DNA from 4 places in the Serratia sp. HNCC26DJ244 genome. Region 2 is predicted to be linked to each of the others. Evidence: predicted binding sites of a transcription regulator. Region 2 holds the regulator's gene; each other region holds the start of a gene.
What was found. Region 2 encodes CRP, which controls carbon source genes, mostly activating them, when cyclic AMP is high. Its sites were predicted from a motif close to ATGTGANNNNNNTCACAT; they were not measured.
Positions count from the first base shown of each region.

Region 1: the regulator CRP is predicted to act here: its motif matches at 1,742-1,759, upstream of AC2A06_RS18195 (ABC-F family ATPase).
Region 3: the regulator CRP is predicted to act here: its motif matches at 2,089-2,106, upstream of AC2A06_RS03785 (GntP family permease).
Region 4: the regulator CRP is predicted to act here: its motif matches at 1,840-1,857, upstream of rbsD (D-ribose pyranase).

Region 1 is NZ_JBXUGO010000039.1:6,522-9,738, reverse strand. Features, by position in the region: gene moeB (molybdopterin-synthase adenylyltransferase MoeB) at 1-8, shown strand, start outside; gene AC2A06_RS18195 (ABC-F family ATPase) at 124-1,716, opposite strand; gene AC2A06_RS18190 (antibiotic biosynthesis monooxygenase family protein) at 1,885-2,229, opposite strand; gene AC2A06_RS18185 (ABC transporter substrate-binding protein) at 2,284-3,217, opposite strand, start outside.
Region 2 is NZ_JBXUGO010000010.1:20,942-24,158, reverse strand. Features, by position in the region: gene AC2A06_RS10085 (YccS/YhfK family putative transporter) at 1-1,616, opposite strand, end outside; gene crp (cAMP-activated global transcriptional regulator CRP) at 1,672-2,304, opposite strand; gene AC2A06_RS10075 (OsmC family protein) at 2,748-3,155, shown strand.
Region 3 is NZ_JBXUGO010000003.1:157,531-160,747, forward strand. Features, by position in the region: gene araC (arabinose operon transcriptional regulator AraC) at 1-499, shown strand, start outside; gene AC2A06_RS03785 (GntP family permease) at 579-1,946, opposite strand; gene AC2A06_RS03790 (gluconokinase) at 2,336-2,857, shown strand; gene edd (phosphogluconate dehydratase) at 2,868-3,217, shown strand, end outside.
Region 4 is NZ_JBXUGO010000008.1:4,934-8,150, forward strand. Features, by position in the region: gene rbsA (ribose ABC transporter ATP-binding protein RbsA) at 1-1,325, opposite strand, end outside; gene rbsD (D-ribose pyranase) at 1,333-1,752, opposite strand; gene kup (low affinity potassium transporter Kup) at 1,961-3,217, opposite strand, start outside.

The DNA of each region.
Region 1 (3,217 bases), on a different contig from region 2:
ATAGCTGACGCCCTATACCCTGGTTTATTCAAGCGGTACTGCAGATAGAGCGGCGACTGAACAGTCGCCAGGCAGGATTAAATCATGGGCCATCAATAATGGCCCATGTTAGTCACCGTCAAATCAGACAATCCCTTGGCTACGCAGGTAGTCTTCATAGTTGCCGGTAAAATCGATCACCTTGTTTGGCGTGATTTCCAGAATACGGCTGGCCAATGAACTGACGAACTCACGGTCGTGTGAAACAAAGATCAAGGTGCCTTCATACAATTCCAGCGCCATGTTCAATGACTCAATGGACTCCATATCCATGTGGTTGGTAGGTTCATCCATAATCAAAATATTCGGGCGGTGCATCATTAGTTTGCCAAATAACATCCGCCCCTTCTCACCACCGGACAGTACCTTCACCCGCTTTTTAATGTCATCCTGGCTAAACAATAGGCGGCCTAATATACCGCGCACGGCCTGCTCATCATCGTTTTCCTGTTTCCACTGACTCATCCATTCAAATACCGTCAGCGTCTCATCAAACTCGTATTCATGATCCTGAGCGTAATAGCCAATACTGGCATTTTCAGACCACTTAACACTGCCGTGATCTGGGGCTAAATCACCCACTAATGTTTTCAGTAAGGTTGATTTACCAATACCGTTAGCACCCAGAATGGCTATTTTCTCCCCTACTTCGACCATCAGGTTGAGTTTCTTGAACAACGGGCCATTATCGAAGCCTTTGCTCAGTCCTTCCACTTCCAGCGCGTTACGGAACAGTTTCTTATTCTGTTCAAAGCGGATAAATGGATTCTGGCGGCTAGAGGCTTTAACCTCTTCCAGTTGGATTTTATCAATCTGACGGGCACGGGAGGTGGCCTGCTTAGATTTAGAGGCATTGGCACTAAAACGGCTGACAAATGACTGCAGTTCGTTGATTTGTGCCTTTTTCTTGGCATTATCCGCCAGCAACCGTTCACGAGATTGAGTGGCCGCGGTCATATACTCATCATAGTTGCCTGGGTAGACCCGCAATTCACCGTAGTCCAGATCCGCCATATGGGTACACACCATATTCAGAAAGTGGCGGTCGTGGGAAATGATCACCATGGTGCTGTTACGCTCATTCAGCACCTGCTCCAACCAGCGGATGGTATCAATATCCAGGTTGTTGGTCGGTTCGTCGAGCAGCAGAATTTCCGGATTGGAGAACAACGCCTGTGCTAACAAAACACGCAGTTTAAAGCCGGGAGCGATCTCGCTCATCGGGCCATAATGCTGTTCCTGTGGAATACCCACACCCAGCAACAGTTCGCCAGCGCGTGCTTCGGCGGTATAACCGTCCATCTCGCCATAGGCTACTTCCAGATCAGCCACTTTATAGCCATCTTCTTCGCTCATCTCTGCCAAGGCATAGATACGATCGCGCTCTTCTTTCACCGCCCACAGTTCGGTATGGCCCATGATGACGGTATCAAGTACGCTGAATTGTTCAAAAGCGAACTGATCCTGGCGCAATTTACCCAAGCGCTCATTGGGGTCAAGAAACACGTTACCCGCCGTCGGCTGCAAATCGCCACCGAGAATCTTCATCAATGTTGATTTGCCACAACCGTTCGCCCCAATCAAACCATAGCGGTTACCGCCACCAAATTTGATAGAGATGTTTTCAAACAACGGCTTACTGCCGAACTGCATAGTAATATTGTTAGTGCTTAACACAGCGCTCGCTCTTCATGTCATTAAAATGTGATTTGGCGCGCATTATGCCATAACCCGGCAGCGAGATGTGGGAAGTTTTGCTGATGATTTGCTCAACCTGAATGAAAGCTGACCCGATGACTATCGGCGGCCACTAATACGATGTTGGTAAGTTTATAACTTGGTGGTCTAACCATGAAAATGGCGGCTATCAGCAGGGGCCTGTTCTCGGGGTTCCAGCCCATAATCACGAACCACCTCGGCTACCCGTAACCGATAATGTTTCAGGACCGTTTGCCGACCACAAGCCTGAGCCTGGCGGTGTTGTTCCAGGTTACGCCACTGCTCTACCGCAGCTTCATCGCGCCAGAAAGAGAGTGATAGCAACTTTTCTGGGTCGTTCAAGCTCTGGAAGCGTTCAATGGAGATAAAACCGTCAATCTCCGCCAACAGCGGCTTTAACTGCGCCGCCAGCTCAAGATAACTTTCCCGCTGCCCGTCTGCTGCCTGCAATTCAAAAATCACCGCGATCATCATTTGCTCCTTAAAGAAACCCTCCCCCAGCCGGTCGCCGGGGAGGGCATATGATTACTTTATATCGACCTGATAAAAGATATGTTTGCCAAAGGGATCGATTTCATAACCAGAGACTTCTTTACGCACCGGTTCAAAAATCGTCGAGTGGGCAATCATCACAGCAGGCATTTGGTCATGCATCATCTGCTGTGCTTCTTTATACAGCACCGCTCGCTGTTGCTGATCGCTGATGGATTTGGCTTTAGCGATCAATTGATCAAACGGCGCATAACACCACTTGGCCGAGTTTGAACCATTGTTGGCTGACTGGCAGGTAAACAGTGGGCCAAAGAAGTTATCTGGGTCACCGGTGGCGGTGGTCCAACCCATCAATGCCGCCTGGTGTTCCCCCTCTTTTACCCGTTTCAGATATTCACCCCACTCGTAGGTGGTGATCTTGGTCGTCACGCCAATTTTTGCCCAGTCGGTCTGGATCATCTCCGCCATACGTTTGGCGTTAGGGTTATAAGGGCGTTGTACCGGCATCGCCCATAAATCGATGGTCATTCCATCGGCGAAACCGGCTTCTTTCAACAGCTCTTTAGCTCTTTGCGGATTGTAATCGTAATCCTTCAACTCACTGTCGGCACTCCAGATACCTGGCGGCAACAGGTTTTTTGCCTCCGTACCGGTCCCGTGGAATACCGCTTCAATAATCGACGGTTTATTAATCGCCATCGCCAACGCCTGGCGCACTTTAACGTTATCCAATGGCGCTTTCTGGGTATTGAACGCCAGGAAACCGGTATTCAGCCCCGCTTTGCTCATCAGGTTGATGTTGGCATTCTCCTTGATACGCGGTAAGTCCGCCGGATTGGGGAATGGCATCACCTGGCACTCGTTTTTCTCGAGTTTGGCATAACGCACCGAAGCATCAGGCGTAATGCTGTATATCAAGCGGTCGATTTTCGCTTTACCCTGCCAATACTCCGGGAACGCGGTAAAC
Region 2 (3,217 bases):
TTGCTTGGGTCCGGCTCTTGTTCTTCCAGTAATAAACGTAATGCGGCCTGATCCTGTTCCAGCGCCTGGTGAGCGTTTTTGCGTAGTAGACCGCTTTGCCATTGTGGCCATAACCAGATCGTTCCACCAAAGACCAACACACAACCAATCAAGGTATCAATCAGCCGAGGTATCAGTAAATGACTGCCGCTGAGATCCAGTATTTGCAAGGTATAGACGGCGGTAATGGTGAATCCGGTTACTGCCAGCCCATAGTTTTTACGCAAGAACAGATAAGCGGTGAGGGTGATTGCCAGCATAATGCTTAGCGTCACATATTCTGGTAACTGCAGTTGCAAAAGCCCTGCTGCAATCACCAGCCCAATCAGGGTGCCGAGGGCACGGTGCTGTATTCTTACTCGTGTAGCGTTATAACCGTTCTGGCTGACAAACATGATGGTCAGTAAGATCCAATAGGGTTTTGGCAGATGCAACAGCAGGCCTAGGCTACTGCCTACAGCCAATATGACCCCCAGTCGGGCTGCATTGCGTAGTGCGTTGGATTTGAACGATAAATAGCTTACCACTGCAGGCCAGAAGGGTAACCGTGACTGGTTGGCCATCAGGTCTCGACGATAAAGAGGACGCTGTGTACGTAACAGGCGAGCAATACGGCTGAAATGGTAGTAACAAAACTGGCCAACGGGATTATCAGCATGCCGTGTAGCCACTTTCTCCAGCGCGGCCAATTCGTGTTTCATGCTAAAAAGGCGGGAGTGCCGATGATAGAGGATATCTTCTGCGACAACGCGCAAACGTGCAGCGATTACTTGAGCATTACGACGAATGATCGCCTCAGCTTGACTCTGCTCCACCAATTTTTGCACTTCTTCTGGCTGGTGTAGGCTGACACTAATGTGTTCTTGCAGGTCGAGTGCCACTTGGAACGTTCGTTGCAGGCGTTTTTGCTCCATATTATTGGCGTGTGGCAGAAAGTTAATCTGCTGATACAGCAAACTGATCAGGTCCATCACTTGCTGTTGGCGTTGCAACAGTGGCGGTAGCGCGGTTTCAGGATCAGTATGTTGGGTCAGCAGCGAATATTTGGCTTCAAAATAATCAGCTAACTGTATATAGAGTTGGTTTAAAGATTCACGGATTGGCTGTTCTTTCCATAATTTAAACCAAAACCAAGTGAACAGGCCGTACCAGAGAGTGCCTACGGCATACAGTAGCGGGGCATACCAAATAGGTAGGCCATCCATGCTCAGAGAGAAAATGGCCGCAACCAGTGCGGCGGGCAGCAAGCGTGCATGTAGTGGGCTGATTTCCCCGCTGACACCCAGCAATAGCGCCATAGCAAGCATCAGTAAGGGTAATGGGATATGCCACAACAGCGCCTGTTGCAACAAAACACAGCTGAGAGCGAACAGTGCCCCGCCGATTATCAGGCGCTTGAAAAAACGCTTATGGGGGGTATCCAGCCCGGCGATATTGCAACAGACAGGCACTAACGAGAACAACAGCCCCTGTTGCAGGTGGCCCAGCAGTAAACCCACAACGACAGGCAGGCACAACACCAACGTTTGTCGCAGGGCATAGTTCACTTCTGGATGGTAGATCAGGCGGCGCCACATGTTTTGCTGTTCAGCAGACAAAGAACGGCGCATTGCAGCGCCGTTTCTTTAATGATTAACGGGTACCGTACACGACAATGGTTTTGCCATGAGCGGAAATCAAATTTTGATCTTCAAGCATTTTCAAAATGCGGCCAACAGTTTCACGTGAACAACCGACGATCTGACCAATTTCCTGGCGGGTAATTTTGATTTGCATACCATCCGGGTGAGTCATCGCATCAGGCTGTTTTGCCAGGTTCAGCAAGGTTTGTGCGATACGGCCAGTCACATCAAGAAAAGCGAGGTTACCTACCTTCTCTGAGGTGACTTGCAGGCGACTTGCCATTTGTGCAGATAGGCGCATCAGAATATCCGGGTTAACCTGAATGAGCTGGCGAAATTTCTTATAGGAAATTTCAGCTACTTCACAGGCACTTTTCGCCCTTACCCAGGCACTTCGTTCCTGGCCTTCTTCAAATAATCCAAGCTCGCCGATGAAATCCCCCTGATTTAGGTAGGAGAGGATCATCTCTTTGCCTTCTTCATCCTTAATCAACACCGCGACGGAACCTTTGACGATGTAGTAAAGAGTTTCCGCTTTTTCACCTTGATGAATCAGCGTACTCTTTGATGGATATTTGTGGATGTGGCAATGAGACAGGAACCATTCAAGAGTCGGGTCTGTTTGCGGTTTGCCGAGAACCATGCGCTATTATCCTCTGTTGTTATCGCTGCCTTGTATCACAGGGGTCAGAGTTCCCTGTAAAACGTGCTTATAGCCTGATGTTTTAGTTGTGGCTATCAACAGGTTTTGAGGTGAGGTATATCCCCGTTGTCACTCAAGCCGTAGTAGACTCGTTCGTTTGTCGCCTACCGGCATTTTGAACGAATCTGGGTAAAAAAATCACTTATACACTAGCATATTAACTCGTATTAAGTGCTGCAAGCTAGGTTCCATTAACTCACCAATGATCTTAGGATATATCCCTGAAATTGATGCCATGAAAAAAGTATTGCAGCTGTGTTTGTAGCACAGAGTGAGGCGGGTGTCTTGTGTTGTCTCGTTTCAGCATGATTAGTGTCAGGTTTCGTTGTCAGTTTCTCTATGAAAGCGTACGTTGATTTTAAAAAATAATCGGAGTGAACAATATGCAGGCAAGAGTGAAGTGGGTAGAAGGGCTGACATTTTTGGGGGAGTCTGCTTCCGGCCATCAGATTTTGATGGATGGTAATGCGGGTGATAAGGCCCCAAGCCCAATGGAAATTGTGTTGATGTCTGTGGGGGGCTGCAGCGCTATCGATGTGGTGTCGATCTTGCAAAAAGGCCGCAATGATGTGCGCGATTGTGAGGTGAAACTGACTTCAGAACGCCGTGAAGAGGCACCTCGACTGTTTACCCACATCAATCTGCATTTTATTGTCACCGGAAAAGGGCTAACCGAAAAGGTGGTGGAACGTGCAGTAGACCTTTCTGCCGAAAAATATTGCTCCGTTTCCCTGATGTTGGGCAAAGCGGCCACTATTACCCACAGTTTTGAAATCCATGAAGTTGATTGAGCACTACTCTGTGTCATGTTGACACGGAATAACGCTAAGCATCGCCGTGCCGTTTTGGGCTG
Region 3 (3,217 bases), on a different contig from region 2:
GCGGTTAAACTTAGCGGATAGCCAGTTGTTTGAGGAGTTTGATGGCCTGTTCCGTGCTATTGAAGAGACTAACCAGCAACTACGGCCGATGTCAGAACAATTAGCGATGAACCTGCTGGAGCGGCTATTGATCCGCTGTTATGAAGCTTCCTCTCTGGCGGAGTATCCGACGATTGACCACCGGGTCCTTCAGGCTTGCCAGATCCTAAGTGAATCCCTTGCTGCCGAGATATCGGTAGAGGCACTGGCACAGCAGGTATTTCTCTCGCCCTCACGGCTGGCCCACCTGTTCCGTGAGCAGGTCGGGGTGGGTATTGTACGTTGGCGTGAAGATCAGCGGATTATCCGGGCTAAACTCTTGTTGCAAACCACCCCGATGTCCGTCGCGGCCATTGGGCAACAAGTCGGTTATGACGACCAACTCTACTTCTCGCGGGTATTTAAAAAACGCGTCGGCGTGAGCCCAAGTGAATATCGCAAATGTGCTACGCCGTTGTGATGCTATGAGGTATGAGGAGCGAGGTGGGGATTGACGGGGACAGATAACAATTCTCTGCCCCGTGTTTTCATTTACTGTCTTACAAAAAGATACTGAGCGTGGCAACAATAATAAATGCAATGCTGCCCAACAGCGTTTCCATCACCGTCCAGGTTTTTAAAGTGGTTTTTTCGTCAATACCCATAAGACGAGAAACCAGCCAGAAACCAGAATCGTTGAAGTGAGAAAGTACGGTTGCGCCCCCTGCGATAGAGATAACGATAAAGCATAAATCCAGGCTGGATAAACCGGTAGTCTGCGCCACGATAGGTGAGATAAGCCCAGCGGTGGTAGTCAATGCTACCGTCGCCGACCCTTGTGCAACGCGCAAACAGGTAGAGATGACAAATGCAGCGACAATCAGCGGCATACCGGTGTCTTGCAGCACACCGGCTAATGCATCACCGATACCACTCGAACGCAACACACCGCCGAACATCCCGCCTGCACCGGTAACCAGAATCACAGCACAGATTGGCGCTAATGAGTCACCGCACAGTTTTTCCAGTTTGCTCATACCAAAATCTTTGGCAAAGACCACCAAGCAAACCAGCAGCGTGATTAACAGTGCTACAGGGGTTTTACCGAACATACGGAGGAATTGAACAACGGTACTTTTGCCATCAATGACGCCAGTGACACTCAACGTATTCAGGCCAGTATCCAAAAAGATCAATAAAACAGGTAACAACAGAATAAACAAGACAGTGCCGAAAGCGGGCAGCTTGTCGTTATCAATGATTTGTTCATCATTAAACAGCAGTTTTGATAACGGAATATTGAATTTTTTGCCCGCATACAGACCGAATAAATACCCGCCTAGATACCAGGTTGGGATAGCAACCAACAGACCAATAACCAGCAGTAAACCCATGTCGGCACCTAACAGATCGGCAGCGGCGACAGGACCAGGATGTGGTGGAACGAAGGCGTGCATAACAGCAAATGCACCGGCAGCAGGTAGGGCATATTTCAGCAATGAGCCACCAAAGCGATTAGCCACGCTGAAAATAATCGGGATCATGACGATCAGACCCGCATCAAAGAAGATCGGGAAGCCGAACAGTAAGGAGGCCACCCCCAGTGCGAAAGGGGCTTTCTTTTCACCGAAACGACCAATCAGGGTGTCTGCTAGGACTTTTGCCCCTCCGGTTATTTCCAGGATTTTGCCGATCATGGCACCTAAGCCGACCAACAAAGCCACAGAAGCCAGGGTGCCACCAAAGCCAGTCATCATGGTTGGAACGACTTTGTCAGGGCTAACGCCTGTTGCCAGTGCGGTACCTAAACTGACCAAAGTAAGAGAGACGAAAGCATGAACTTTCAGTTTCATTATTAAAAAGAGTAGAGCAGCGATAGCGCAACCTGCAATGATCAGCAAGTGCGTGGGGTTAGTTATTTGCTCCATGGCTGTACCTCATTATTTTATGGATTGTTTGCTTTTATGAATAGTTTGCTTCGTGTTTCAGCTCACAAATCTAAAAGTTACGGGTAACATGTTACTGGTAAAGTGAGTAATATAAAGTCATATTTTCAACTGTTATTCAAAAATGAGATCTATACCAAATTTCTATCAAGATGCAGGTCGGGATACCGCTAGGCAGCGACTCCAGTTCCAGAAAACGAGCTGAACGCATGTGCCGAACAGCCTAGTGAGTTAACTGCACTGTCGTAGTTAAGGATGATCCAAGTACTTCAGGATGACCCTTAAGTGTTGATGCCGTAGGTCACGGCCACCGACAGCCAGGCAACTTGAAGGATGAGGGAGATACCCAGAATACAATGCGAGGAGTTCATATGGCCGGTAGTAGTATTATTGTGATGGGCGTTTGCGCCAGCGGAAAAAGCACGGTTGGAGCCATGCTTGCACAACGGTTGGGGGCAAAGTTTATTGATGGGGATGACCTTCATCCTAAAGCGAACATTATAAAAATGGCCAGTGGACAGCCTTTGAATGATGAAGATCGCAAACCTTGGCTAGAGCGCATTCGTGATGCCGCTTTCAGTTTAGAAAGTAAAAATGAACAAGGGGTTATTGTCTGCTCGGCACTGAAAAAGAGTTACCGTGACCAGATCCGCAACGGTAACCAAAATGTCAGTTTTGTCTTTCTTGATGGTAGTTTTGATTTGATCATGGCTCGTATGATGGCGCGTAAAGGGCACTTTATGAAACAGAATATGGTAGAAAGCCAATTCAATACCTTAGAGCGACCTGATAATGAGCTGCAAGTCGCAGTGGTCGATATCGACACTGATATTGATAACGTGGTTGAGCGTGCATTAATTGCATTGAATCAGCTCGACACCGCAAATAGGTAGGATAAAAGCGATGAACAAACAGCTCAATCCTATAGTAAGTGCCGTGACTGAAAGGATTGTGGAGCGTAGTCGTGCCTTGCGCCAGCAATTTTTGGTAGTGGCAAAGCAGCAGCAGTCGAAGGGCAAGGGGAAAGCATCGCTATCTTGTGGCAATTTGGCCCATGCGGTAGCGGCATCCTGTTCGCAGGACAAGGCCAATATTCTCGATTTGACCCGGGCGAACTTAGCCATTGTCAGTGCCTACAATGATATGCTGAGTGCACATCAGGTCTATAAAGAGTATCCAGACCAAATTAAGCAAGCGCTGGCGCCACTCGGTCATACCGCACAGATAGCGGGGGGCGTTCCTGCAATGTGTGA
Region 4 (3,217 bases), on a different contig from region 2:
TTAAACTGATTAATTAACTGATAAATCTCTTTCTTCGCCCCGACATCGACACCACGAGTAGGTTCATCAAGGATCAACACTTTTGGCCGAGTCATCAAACCGCGAGCTATCGCCACCTTTTGCTGATTTCCGCCGGAAAGTAACCCAATAGGCTGTTCCATTGAAGGGGTTTTTATATTGAACAAACGGATAAAATCACTCACGGCGACTTGTTCATCTGAATGCTTCAAGCTACCACCAGCACGGCTGAAATAACGCAGGGCAGTAAGCGACATATTTTCCTTTACTGACATCCCCAGTACCAGGCCATCACGCTTACGGTCTTCAGAAATATAGACGATGCCGTTTGCCAGACCATCTTGGGGAGAGTGGGTGATCACATCATGACCATCCAGATTCACTGTGCCACTTTTGCGCGGTGCAGCGCCATATAGGATTTTCATTAACTCGGTACGGCCAGCACCCATCAAGCCAGCAACACCCAAAATCTCACCGCTATACAGAGTAAAGCTGACATCATTAACACCCGGGCCGGAAACATGGCTAACTTGCAGACGTTTTTCACCTCGAGGCAAGTTCAGGCGTGGATATTGCTCTTCCAATTTGCGCCCAACCATCATTTCAATCAGCGTATCTTCCTGCAATTGAACAACCGGCTGTTCAGCAATAAACTGCCCATCACGGAAAATGGTCACATCGTCGCAGATTTCAAAGATCTCTTTCAACCGATGGGAAATATAAACAATGCCACACCCTTCGGCTTTCAGCTCATTGATCACATTGAACAGAGAGGCAGTTTCAGTGTCGGTCAGCGCATCGGTAGGTTCATCCATGATGATAACTTTAGATTCAAAGCTCAACACTTTGGCGATTTCCACCATTTGCTGATCACCAATCGACAGTTCCCCGACCAGACGGTGGCTGCTATAACGCAGGTTGAGGCGTGCCAGCAGTTTGTCCGCTTCGGCATACATACGTTTCCAGTCAATGCGGCCAAACCGATTGACAAACTCACGCCCCAAAAAGATATTTTCAGCAATGGTTAGCTGTGGGATCAGGTTCAGTTCCTGATGAATGATGCCGATGCCCGCCTCCTGCGAATCCTTCGGCCCATTGAAGGTCACTTCTTTACCAAGATAGTACTGACTGCCAGCATCTTTGCTGTAAATACCAGTAAGCACTTTCATCATGGTTGACTTTCCGGCACCGTTTTCCCCCACCAACGCCATTACCCTACCTGGGTAAACGCTGAGGGCAGCGCCAGAAAGTGCTTTCACGCCGGGAAAGGCTTTATCAATCCCTTTAAGTTCCAGTAAAGGTTGCATAAATGCCTCAGAATGTTACGCCGGCGCAGAGGATCACATTCGCATAAGGCGAACATTCTCCACTGCGTATCACCGCCCGGCTATGTTCAGTTTGCACTTTAAAAGCACTATGGCTGATATAGCTTACACTGATGGTGTTTCCCTGGAGTTGGCCAATTTGTTTTAGTTGAGCCAGTAACATTTCATGGAGCGACGGATTATTTTTAACAATCTCTTCCGCCAGAATAGCGCTTTCTACCTGCATTTCCTGCGTGACCACGCCGACAACCTGTAAGAATGTCGGCACCCCTTGAGTCAGAGCCAAGTCAATACGCTGCGTTGTCGCCGGAATCGGCAATCCTGCATCGCAAATCGTGATCTGATCAGTATGTCCGAGGCGAGATACAACCGCAGAAACATCACAATTCAGTAGTACGCCTTTTTTCATTTTTTAGATTAACTCCAACAGCGAAACGTTTCGCTCACCATAGAGTTTAGAAAAATTTCTGAGAAAGACAACTCAATAATCGAAAAAATGTGATCGCCATCGAAACGTTTCGCTTACCTGGTTAATTTCATTCAAACTACCGTTTACCTACCTCTGTAACTTGAATGATTCGATGACAAAATTTTATTTAATTAATAAATTCAGATTGTTATATTTCCACTTGGGTACCCAGTTCTAGAACTCGATTAGGTGGGATCTCAAACTGATCAGCAGCCCTCAGCGCGTTACGGCTTAATGCAATAAACAATTTCCCCCTCAGTAGCAAATACCAGGGGCGTTTACTCAGTATCAGTGACTCATGGGACATAAAAAACGATGTTTCCATCATTCGGCAAGGTAACCCTTCCAATCCGCAACGGTGAAAAATATCCTCAACATTAGGTCTTTCACGCCAACCATAGCGAGCGACAACACGCCAGAAAGTCGGCGATAACTGTTCAATTGTCACCCGTTGGACATTAGACACATAGGGGGCATCTTCGGTACGCAAGGTAAGCAGGACAACACGTTCATGTAATACTTTGTTGTGCTTTAAGTTATGTAGTAACGCAAATGGAATGACATTAATCGCACGCGACATAAACACCGCCGTTCCAGGAACGCGAACCGGGGGAGATTTCTCCAATGAAGCTATCATTGCTTCAAGAGAGTTACCGTGTTCGTGCATCTGACGCAACAAGCGAAAACGTTCACTTTTCCAAGTTGTCATGATAATGAACATCATCAATGCCATCACCAGTGGCAGCCAACCGCCGGAAAAGAGTTTCATCGCATTGGCTAAGAACATAGGAACATCTATAATCAGCAATATCAGTAAAATACTCAGTACAAAATAGCGGTTCCAATGCCAATTTTTAATCGCAACGCAAGTAATAAGAATACTGGTCAACACCATGGTGCCAGTAACAGCGATACCGTAAGCCGCTGCCAGATTACTGGAGTGTTCAAAACCGACAATCACCAAGATGACAGCAAGATAGAGTGTCCAGTTAATCACCGGGATATAAATCTGGCCAGACTCCATCTCCGAGGTATGAATAATACGCATCGGCGACAAATACCCCAGACGTACCGCCTGACGAGTCAATGAAAACACGCCGGAAATGACCGCCTGAGAAGCGATAACTGTAGCCAATGTGGCAAGAATCAGCAAAGGAATCAGGGCCCAGTCAGGAGCAAGCAAGAAGAACGGATTTTTGATGGCCTCGGGTGATTTCAGCAGCAAGGCCCCTTGACCGAAATAATTGAGTACCAATGAAGGTAACACCACCGCAAACCAAGCCAAACGGATTGGAAATTTACCAAAGTGGCCCATATCGGCATACAAGGCTTCCACTCCGGTAATTGCAAGAACCACCGCTCCCATGGCAAAAAAGGAGACTGTCTTATATTCAACAAAGAAGTT